3 regions of the Pseudomonas sp. PDM14 genome follow, and region 2 is predicted to be linked to each of the others. Evidence: predicted binding sites of a transcription regulator. Region 2 holds the regulator's gene; each other region holds the start of a gene.
What was found. Region 2 encodes FliA, which starts transcription of late flagellar genes. Its sites were predicted from a motif close to CTAAAGTTTNNNNNNNNNNNGCCGNTAA; they were not measured.

Region 1: motA (flagellar motor stator protein MotA) is a predicted target of FliA. The motif match lies at 1,991-2,018, and genes of this name have one in related genera.
Region 3: IB229_RS20725 (methyl-accepting chemotaxis protein) is a predicted target of FliA. The motif match lies at 1,384-1,411, and genes of this name have one in related genera.

The regions. Positions count from the first base shown of each region.
Region 1 is NZ_JACVAQ010000001.1:1,499,348-1,502,623, reverse strand. It holds gene IB229_RS07150 (rhodanese-like domain-containing protein) at 1-388, opposite strand, end outside; gene IB229_RS07145 (HDOD domain-containing protein) at 437-1,954, opposite strand; gene motA (flagellar motor stator protein MotA) at 2,076-2,927, shown strand; gene motB (flagellar motor protein MotB) at 2,933-3,276, shown strand, end outside.
Region 2 is NZ_JACVAQ010000002.1:552,981-556,256, forward strand. It holds gene IB229_RS15195 (chemotaxis protein CheA) at 1-413, opposite strand, end outside; gene IB229_RS15200 (protein phosphatase CheZ) at 443-1,231, opposite strand; gene IB229_RS15205 (chemotaxis response regulator CheY) at 1,251-1,625, opposite strand; gene fliA (RNA polymerase sigma factor FliA) at 1,708-2,454, opposite strand; gene fleN (flagellar synthesis regulator FleN) at 2,451-3,276, opposite strand, start outside.
Region 3 is NZ_JACVAQ010000003.1:220,965-224,240, forward strand. It holds gene ampE (regulatory signaling modulator protein AmpE) at 1-464, shown strand, start outside; gene IB229_RS20720 (ROK family protein) at 474-1,376, opposite strand; gene IB229_RS20725 (methyl-accepting chemotaxis protein) at 1,544-3,276, shown strand, end outside.

The DNA of each region.
Region 1 (3,276 bases), on a different contig from region 2:
CGTGCGACAGCGCCAGGCCGTCGCCGAGCCAGGCCCGCAGGCCGCCATTGAGAAAGTGATAGCGGTGATGGCCGATCACGTCCAGCAGCCAGATGAAGCGCCCGGCCCAGCCGCCGCCTTCGTCGTCATAGACCACGTACACCGCGTCGGGACCATGGCCGAGTTCGCCGAACAGGTTTTCCAGTTGCGCCTGTTCCGGCGCCAGGCCCGGAGCCGGTGGCTGGCCGAACTGGGTGCGCTTGCTGTCGATCCAGCGTGCACCGGGAATATGGCCCTCGGCATAACGCGCGGCAGGACTCAGGTCGACCAGGATCAGCTCGGGCGTCGTCAGGCGGGCGGCCAGGTCGTGCGGCTCGATCACCAGCGGCAGGGCGGAGAAGGCGGACATGCGGGGTCTCCGAAGACGGGAATGGGGGAGCGGATTGTAGCGGAAAGCCTATCCACCACGACGGGCGAAGGTGGCCAGGCCGCGCTCGATGCATTGCACGGTTTTACCGAATACCTGCAGCTGCTGATCGCTGATCGGCGCACCGTTCTGGTCGGCGACCAGCAGCATGACCACGCGCTCGTTGCTGGCCAGCGAGCGCAGCAGCAGGTGCTCGCTGGGGAACAGGGTCTTCAACTGGCCGGGCAGCAGGGGAGAGAATTGCGCGATGTTGGCAGGGGTCATGCGCAGCTGGCCAGGCTGGGCGAGGAGCTTGCGCAGTACCTGGCTGTGGGTCGGGTCGAGGCGCAGCTGGGCGGCACCATCCGGGAGGCCGGCGGCCTGCTGCGCGATGAGGCGGGTGTGATTGCGGTCGGCGAGTAGCAGCAGGACGCGCGGCATGCCGCTGGCGACCAGGGCCGTGCGGGCGCAGTCGGTGAGCTGGATGACGTTGGCGAACGGCGTGGTCGGTGCCAGCAGGCGCGAGCACTGTTCCTTCCATTCATTCGGCTCGGCCTTGGCTTCCACGGTGGCGGGCGGCAGGCGCAGGCGGCAAGCATCCCATGGCCACAACAGGGCAATGGCCGGGTGCCAGAGGCTGGGGGCGGCGTGCTGGCGGGCGCTCTGTGCGGCCTGCTGGTGGATCAGTTGCTGCACTTCGCCCAGCGGCACCTGCAGGTACAGACCGGTCAGGCGCTGCCAGCGCAGGGTGTGCGGGCAGCTCCAGTTGTGGTGCGCGGACACGGCCAGGCCGTTGGCCAGCAGGATGCTGTTGCCCGGGTGGGTCAGCCAGCGGCGCAGGTGCGGGTCGTCGTCGAGCATCTGCTGCTGGTGCAGCGGGTGCTCATTGTCATGGGCGATGTGCAGGGCCTTGACCAGCAGGCGGCGGTCCTCGGCGAGCAGGCAATAGCCCTGCGCGATCCACTCCGGCAGGCGCCAGTGCTGGGCCAGGGCCAGGCCCAGCTGGATCAGCGATACGCCGAGCAGTTCGCGCTCGACCCGTGCGGCCGGCTCGCCCTTGGCCAGCACGCGTTGCTCCCAGATGCCGAGCAGTTCCGGGCGGGCGTAGACCAGCGGCCAGAGCGGGGCGAGAAACAGCAGGCTGCTCCAGTGAATCTCCTGCCACAGGCGCGCCAGGCGCGCGGCGAACAGACCGCTGGCCTGCTGGGCGGCGTGCAGGCTGATCAGCTGCAGCTGGGCCAGGGCTGGCGGCATGTCGTCGTCGGCGAGGGCAGGCATCTGCATGACGATCGCTTCGGCGCGCTTCAGGCCGAGGCGGTTGAGCGCCATCTCCAGGCTTTCGGCGGGTTCGCTGAAGCCGCTGCTGCTGCGATTGGCTGCGCGCATCAGAGTGAGGGCGATAGCCGGGCTGTTCTGCACCACGTCCGAGATGTCGCGCAGCGAGCGGCGGCTGTCGACCAGGTTGCGACGTACCAGTTCCTGCTGGCTGGCGGCAACGGGCAAACGGACCCCATCCAGCTGCTTGAGCCAGGCCTCGAGTGTCTGCGGTGCGGTCTTCGGAGAGTTCATGCTGCTTGAGCCAAACTGGCTTTTCGCCTTTACTGGCTATAGTCTGGCGCAATAGTTCCGATAAATAGAAGGGTTGTTTTCAACGAGCCCCTCCGACTCACCTTCTTAAGTTCATTTCTTCATGGCAAAAATTCTCGGCATTTTGGTCGTATTCGGCAGTGTGCTCGGCGGTTTCATTCTGTCGGGCGGCAAGTTCATGGCGTTGATCCACCCCTTCGAGGTGATGATCATCGGCGGTGCCGCACTGGGTGCGTTCCTCCAGGCGAACCCGGGCAGCACCTTCATGACTGTCTTCAAGAAGTCGCTGAAGATGTTCAGCTCGCGTTTCACCCACGGCTTCTACCTGGAAGTGCTGAAGCTGCTCTATGAGATCCTCAACAAGAGCCGGCGCGAGGGCATGATGGCCATCGAGGCCGATGTCGAGGACCCCGCTGCCAGTCCGATCTTCAGCAAGTACCCGTCGGTGCTCAAGGATCCGGCCATGACGGCGTTCATCTGCGACTACCTGCGCATCATGTCGTCCGGCAACATGGCTCCGCACGAGCTGGAGGGCCTGTTCGACATGGAACTCAATGGCATCAAAGAAGAACTGGAGCACCCCTCCCACGCTGTGGCCAAGGTCGCGGACGGCATGCCGGCCATGGGTATCGTGGCGGCGGTGCTGGGTATCGTGATCACCATGTCGATCCTGGCGTCCGCGGACAACGCGCAGATCGGCGAGAAAGTGGGTACCGCTCTTGTCGGTACGTTCCTCGGCATTCTGGCGTCCTACGGCTTCTTCGGTCCGCTGGCCGATGCGCTGGGGCACGATGCCAAGGAAGAATTGAACCTCTACGAAGCGATCAAGGCGACCCTGGTGGCCTCCGCCTCGGGCATGCCGCCAACTCTGGCCGTGGAGTTCGGGCGCAAAGTGCTGTTCCCCGCGCACCGACCGAGCTTCAGCGAACTCGAACAGGCCATGCGCGGTAGCTAAGGCCCATGGAAAACAACCAGCCGATTATCGTAAAGCGCGTCAAGAAGATCGCTGGCGGCCACCACGGTGGCGCCTGGAAGATCGCCTTCGCCGACTTTGCCACGGCGATGATGGCGTTCTTCCTGGTGATGTGGCTGATGTCCTCGGCCACCCCGGAGCAGAAGAAAGCCATTGCCGGTTACTTCCAGGATCCCATCGGTTTCACCGAAAGTGCCAGCCCCTATGTCATCGACTTGGGCGGTACGCCGACCCCGGCGCCGGACCGTACGCTCAACCCGGATATCAAGGATTCACCGGACGCCCCCGAGTCATCGGTCGACTCGGTGAACGACATGCAGGCCGCCGACGC
Region 2 (3,276 bases):
GCCGCCGGCGCCTCATCGGCTCCTTGCGGTTCGGCCAGGCGCGCCAAGGCAGCCAGCAGCTCCGGCGAGGCCGGCGTCGGCTCGACGCGCTCGCGCACCTGACTGAACATTTCGTTGACGGCATCCAGTGCCTGCAACACCACGTCCATCAGCTCGGCAGTGACCCGACGTTCACCCTTGCGCAGGATGTCGAATACGTTCTCGGCAATGTGGCAGCACTCCACCAGCTCATTGAGCTGGAGGAACCCGGCCCCACCCTTGACGGTGTGGAATCCACGGAAAATCGCATTGAGCAGGCCCGTGTCATCTGGGCGGCTTTCCAGCTCAACCAGTTGCTCGGACAATTGTTCAAGAATTTCGCCGGCCTCTACCAGAAAGTCCTGGAGGATTTCTTCATCGGCGTCGAAGCTCATCATTGCGCTCCAAAGGCTCTGTTAGAGCCTTAAAATCCTAGGCTGGACAGCAGATCGTCGACATCATCCTGATTGGATGCTACATCCTCACGCTTATCGGCATGAATCTGCGGACCTTCACCCTTGGAAGGCTCTTTTTGTTTTTCTTGCTCTACGCGCAGTGTTTCGTGGTCATGCTTGATACCGGCAAAGCGGTCCACATGACTGGCCATCAACACCAGTTTCAGCAAGTTACCTTCCACTTCCGTAACCAACTGGGTTACACGCTTGATCACCTGACCGGTGAGGTCCTGGTAATCCTGCGCCAGCAGAATATCGTTGAGGTGCGCCGAGAGTTTCTGGCTGTCGCGGTCGCTGCGGGCCAGAAACAGTTCGATACGCTTGGCCAGCTCGCGGAACGCATCGGCGCTGAGTTCCCGGCGCATGAAGCGCCCCCAGTCAGCACTCAGGCTCTGCGCTTCGCTGCCCAAATCGTTGACCAGCGGCGCGCTCTGCTCGACCAGGTCCATGGTGCGATTGGCCGCGTTCTCGGTCATCTGCACAACGTAGGACAGCCGCTCGGTAGCGTCGGTGATCTGTGAAATTTCCTTGGCGTGCGGCATCCGCGGATCGATCTGGAAATTGACGATCGCGCTGTGCAGCTCGCGGGTAAGCTTGCCTACTTCCTGATACAGGCCACGGTCGCGTGTCTGGTTCAGTTCGTGGATCAGTTGCACCGCCTCGCCGAAGTGACCTTTTTCGAGGCTGTCGACGAGCTCGCGGGCATGAACTTTCAGGGTCGACTCTAGTTCGCCCAGTGAAGAATCTTCGTTTGCCATAGCGCCCTCGCGGCGGACATCAGCCGTTAACCCGTTCGAAGATCTTCTCGATCTTCTCTTTCAGTACCTGGGCAGTGAACGGCTTTACTACATAACCGTTAACGCCAGCCTGGGCCGCTTCGATGATCTGATCGCGCTTGGCTTCAGCTGTCACCATCAATACAGGCAGGGTTTTCAGACGCTCATCGGCACGCACCGCGCGCAACAGGTCGATACCCGTCATGCCCGGCATGTTCCAGTCAGTCACCAGAAAATCGAAGCTACCGCTTTGCAGCATCGGCAATGCTGTGGTGCCGTCATCAGCCTCGGCGGTATTGGTGAAACCCAAATCGCGCAAGAGGTTCTTGATGATCCGTCGCATCGTCGAAAAGTCGTCAACGATGAGGATTTTCATGTTCTTGTCCAAGTCGACCTCCGTACAGTCCTAAACGTCATCGGCACCCGATGACGCTGCAATCATGAAACCGGTGACGCCGTCAGTGCGCTCGCCACTCACCCAGTCGGGCCCGCAAGCGTGCGGCACACTGACTGTGCAACTGGCTGACACGCGACTCGCTGACCCCCAGGACCTCACCGATTTCCTTGAGATTCAGCTCTTCGTCGTAATACAGCGCCAGGACCAGACGTTCACGCTCCGGCAGGTTGGAGATGGCATCAGCCAACGCCGCCTGGAAACGCTCGTCTTCCAGGTCATGCAGAGGTTCGGTCTGGGTACTACCGGTGTCTTCCTGCAGCCCGCCATGTTCGCCGTCCTGCACGAGGTCGTCGAAACTGAACAGACGGCTGCCCAAAGTGTCGCCAAGAATGCCGTAGTAATCCTCGAGACTCAATTGGAGTTCGGCCGCAACTTCTTGATCTTTAGCGTCTCGCCCCGTTCTGGCCTCGATTGTTCGAATCGCGTCGCTGACCATACGGGTGTTGCGGTGGACCGAACGCGGCGCCCAGTCACCCTTGCGCACCTCGTCGAGCATTGCGCCGCGGATGCGAATACCGGCGTAGGTTTCGAAGCTGGCGCCCTTGCTGCCGTCGTATTTCTTCGAAGCTTCGAGCAGGCCGATCATGCCCGCCTGCATCAGGTCGTCGACCTGGACACTGGCCGGCAGACGCGCCAGCAGGTGGTACGCGATGCGCTTGACCAGCGGTGCGTAACGCTCGATCAGTTGGTGCTGAGAGTCCCGAGCCTGCGCCTTGTTGTACATAAGAAGTCCATTGGCTGCTGTCATACGGCCGAACCCGCGATCGGCTGCTGCACCAGACGTTCGACGAAGAACTCAAGATGGCCACGCGGGTTGGCCGGCAACGGCCACGTGTCAACTTTCTGAGCTATCGCTTTGAACGCCAGTGCGCATTTCGAGCGCGGGAAGGCTTCGTATACCGCGCGCTGCTTCTGCACGGCCTTGCGGACCGACTCGTCGTAGGGCACTGCCCCCACGTACTGCAGCGCCACATCGAGAAAACGGTCAGTCACTTTGGTCAGCTTAGCAAACAGGTTGCGACCTTCCTGCGGGCTATGAGCCATGTTGGCCAGAACGCGGAAGCGGCTCATGCCGTAGTCACGGTTGAGCAGCTTGATCAGCGCATAGGCATCGGTGATCGAGGTGGGCTCGTCGCACACCACCACGATCACTTCCTGGGCCGCGCGGACGAAACTCACCACGCCGTCGCCGATACCGGCCGCGGTGTCGATCACCAGAACGTCGAGGTTGTCGCTGATATCGCTGAATGCCTGGATCAGGCCGGCGTGCTGCATGGGCGTGAGCTGCACCATGCTCTGCGTGCCCGAAGCCGCCGGGACGATACGAATACCGCCGGGGCCCTGGATCAGCACGTCCTTGAGGTCGCACTCGCCGGAAATCACGTCGGCAAGGGTGCGTTTGGCGGTAAGGCCGAGCAGGACATCGACGTTGGCAAGGCCGAGGTCGGCGTCCATCAGCATGACCCGACGGCCGAGATCGGCCAGGGCCAGCGACAGATTCACCGACACATTGGTCTTGCCGACGCCGCCTTTGCCGCCGGTCACTGCAATCACCTGTACGGGATGAATA
Region 3 (3,276 bases), on a different contig from region 2:
CCGACGAGGAGGGCGAAGTGCTCCTCGGCGTGCAGCGTTACGAGCTGTGGCAGGCCTACCAGGGCTTTTTCGCAGTGATCTTCTGGTATGCCTTGTTGGGGCCGCTGCTGGCCCTGGCTTATCGTCTGCTGGCGCTGGCTGCGGAGCATGGCAGCGCGGGGCTGGCCGAGCGCGCGGCACAGCTGCGGCATGCCCTCGACTGGCTGCCTGCGCGCGTGCTGGCAGCGAGCTTTGCCCTGGTCGGCAACTTTGCCGCAGTCAGCCGTGCCGTACTGCATGACCTGCTGAGTTGGGATATTTCTGCCGCGCAGCTGCTGTTCCATGCCGGGCGTGCCGCCAGTGAGCTGCCGGAGCCGCAGGCCGGCGAGCAGGGTGTCAGCAGCCTGGACGAACTCTGGCAATTGCTGGTGCGCTCGGCGGTGCTCTGGTACGCCGCCTTTGCCGTGTGGATCCTGCTGCTCTGATCGAGCCCGCTACTGCTCGTGTTCGCCCCACAGCCAGGCAGCCCCGCGCACGCCGCTGGAGTCGCCGTGCTGCGCCGGCAGCAGGCGTGTGTTGACCTGGTCGGAGAACACGTGGCGCAGGAGCAGGGGCGGTACGCGCGCATACAGCGCCGGCATGTTCGACAGCCCGCCACCGAGCACGATGACGTGCGGGTCGAGCAGGTTGATCACGCCTGACAGCGCCCGTGCCAGCTGATCGCAATACAGTTCCATCGCCCGTTCGGCCACTGCGTTGCCCCGTTGTGCGGCCTGTTCCAGCTCGCGGGCGTCACCCGACAGGGCGCTGCGTGCGGCCCAGCCGGGGCCGGAGAGAAAGGTCTCGATGCAGTCGTCCAGGCCGCAGTAGCACCGCCTTGTCGGGCCATCTGCCGCGTTGCGCCAGGGCAGGGGGTTATGGCCCCACTCGCCGGCAATGGCGTTCGGTCCGCTGAGCAGGTGGCCATTGATGACCACACCGCCGCCCACGCCGGTGCCGAGAATGACCGCGAAAACGCTGCTGGCACCCGCGCCGGCCCCGTCTCTGGCTTCCGACAGCGCCAGGCAATCGGCATCGTTGGCCAGGCGCACTGGGCGTTGCAGCAGCTGTTCCAGATCGCCTTGTAAGTCTTCGCCGATCAGGCAGGTCGAGTTGGCGTTCTTGATCCGTCCGTGATCCGGTGAGCGGGTGCCGGGAATGCCGATGCCCAGGGTGCCGTGCCCGCCCAGCTCACGCTCGGCGTCGTGGACCAGGCGGGCAATGGTCTGCAGGGTGGCCGGGTAGTCGCCCTGGGGCGTCGGCACGCGGCGGCGCAACCGTTCGTCGGAACCGTGCAGGGCAATGATCTCGGTCTTGCTACCACCCAGATCAATACCGAAGCGAAAATGTGCGCGCATTCTTAACCTTAAGTTACAGAGGTTGAGGTCGATATCCGGTATACAGTTTGCTCAGAGGACCGTGCATGCTGCACATTCCTTACTGACCAGTACCCCCGTAGATTGCCGTTCCCTCGTCGGTCTTCTCCCGTCCGGCGCATAACAATAATGGCAACAGGAGACGTGTAGTGAATAGCGTGTTGTATCCCGCCATTGCGCTGATGAACCGTATGAGCTTCGGCATGAAGTTCAGTTTGATCAGTGTGCTGTTCTTCCTGCCCATGCTGGTGACCAATTTCTATCTGGTGCGCGACTCGTACGACGCGTTCGTCGACACCCGGACGGAGTTGCAGAGCCTCGAGCTGCTCAAGCGGAGCCTCAAGGTGCGCCAGGACCTCGAACGCCTCAACGACCTCCTCGAAGTCAACGCCGTGATCGGCCAGTCCAGCGAGTCGGAGAATCTGGTCAAGCAGATCGACGACCTGCAGACCCGCATCGGTGCTGGCCTGGACGCGCTGCAACCGAGCAGCGACGAGCCGCAGAAGGTCGAGGAATTCAACGCCCAGCGCGACGGCGTCAAGACCGCCCTCGAAGCGATCAAGAACGAGACCTCGCAACGCAGCAAGGCCGGCCTCGGCGTCACTGCGCTGGATAATGCAGAGGTGTTCATCAAGTTCATCACCAGCCAGTCGGGCCTCAGCCAGGACAGTGACCTGACCGTGCGCCAGATGTCCGAGCTGATGACCACCGTCACCCCGCCCGTGACCAAGGCGCTGAGCAAGGGCCGCGCCCTGGGCTCCTATTCGCTGGGTCAGGGCATTCTCGGTTCTTCCGACAGCGGCAAGCTCGACGAACTGCTGCTGGAGCTGGAGAAGCTCCACGCCGAGTACGGCTTCAAGATCCAGAACGCGCTGCAGACCAACACCCGCGCCCAGCAGATCCTCACCGCGCCGGCCGAAGCCAGCCGGCAGAGCCTGCCCGATGCCGGCAAGCAGCTGGAAGATAACATCCTCATGGCCGACACGCTGGACGCGCCGTGGCAGGGTTTCTTCGAGCAGATGACTGCCGGCATCGACAAGACCTACGCGCTGAACGACGAAGTGCTCGGCTTCCTCAACGAGGAGCTGGGTGAGCGTCTGGAGCAGAAACGCTCGCAGATGGTCCTGCTGGTCGTCGCCCTGGTCGTGGTGTTCCTGCTCATCGGCTACCTCTACGGCGGCTTCTACGTGTCGACCCGTGCCACCCTCAAAGGCTTCGGCAAGGTCATGGACCAGGTCGCCGCCGGTGACATGACCGTGCGCGTGAATGCCAAGAGCCAGGATGAGCTGGGCGAGCTGGGCCAGGTGTTCAACGGCAGCGTGGCGAAGATTCGCGACCTGATCGAGCTGGTTGGGCAGACCGTCACCGAGGTCGAGCGTCAGGCCGATCGCGTGGAGCTGGTCTCCGGGCAGAGCAGCCAGGCCGTCACCGCCCAGCGCGGGCAGATCGAACAGGTCGCCACCGCGATGAACCAGATGTCCGCCACCGCCCAAGAAGTGGCGCGCAGCGCCGCCGCCGCGGTTGATAGCGCACACAGCGTCAACCAGGAAACCGTCAGCGGTCGCGCCACGGTCGAGTCGCAGGTCGGCAGCATCCAGCGCCTGGCCAGCGAGATCGAGCAGTCGGTCGGCGTAATCAACCAGCTTGCTTCCGACAGCGCGGCGATCAGCCAGGTGCTCGAGGTGATCAAGGGGATCGCCGGGCAGACCAACCTGCTGGCGCTCAACGCGGCCATCGAGGCGGCGCGTGCCGGCGAGCAGGGCCGCGGCTTCGCCGTGGTTGCCGACGAGGTGCGCAACCTGGCCAAGCGCACGCACCAGTCCACCGAGGAAATCGAGCAGATGATCGGCCGCCTGCAGAGCGGGGTCGGCGCGACCGTCAC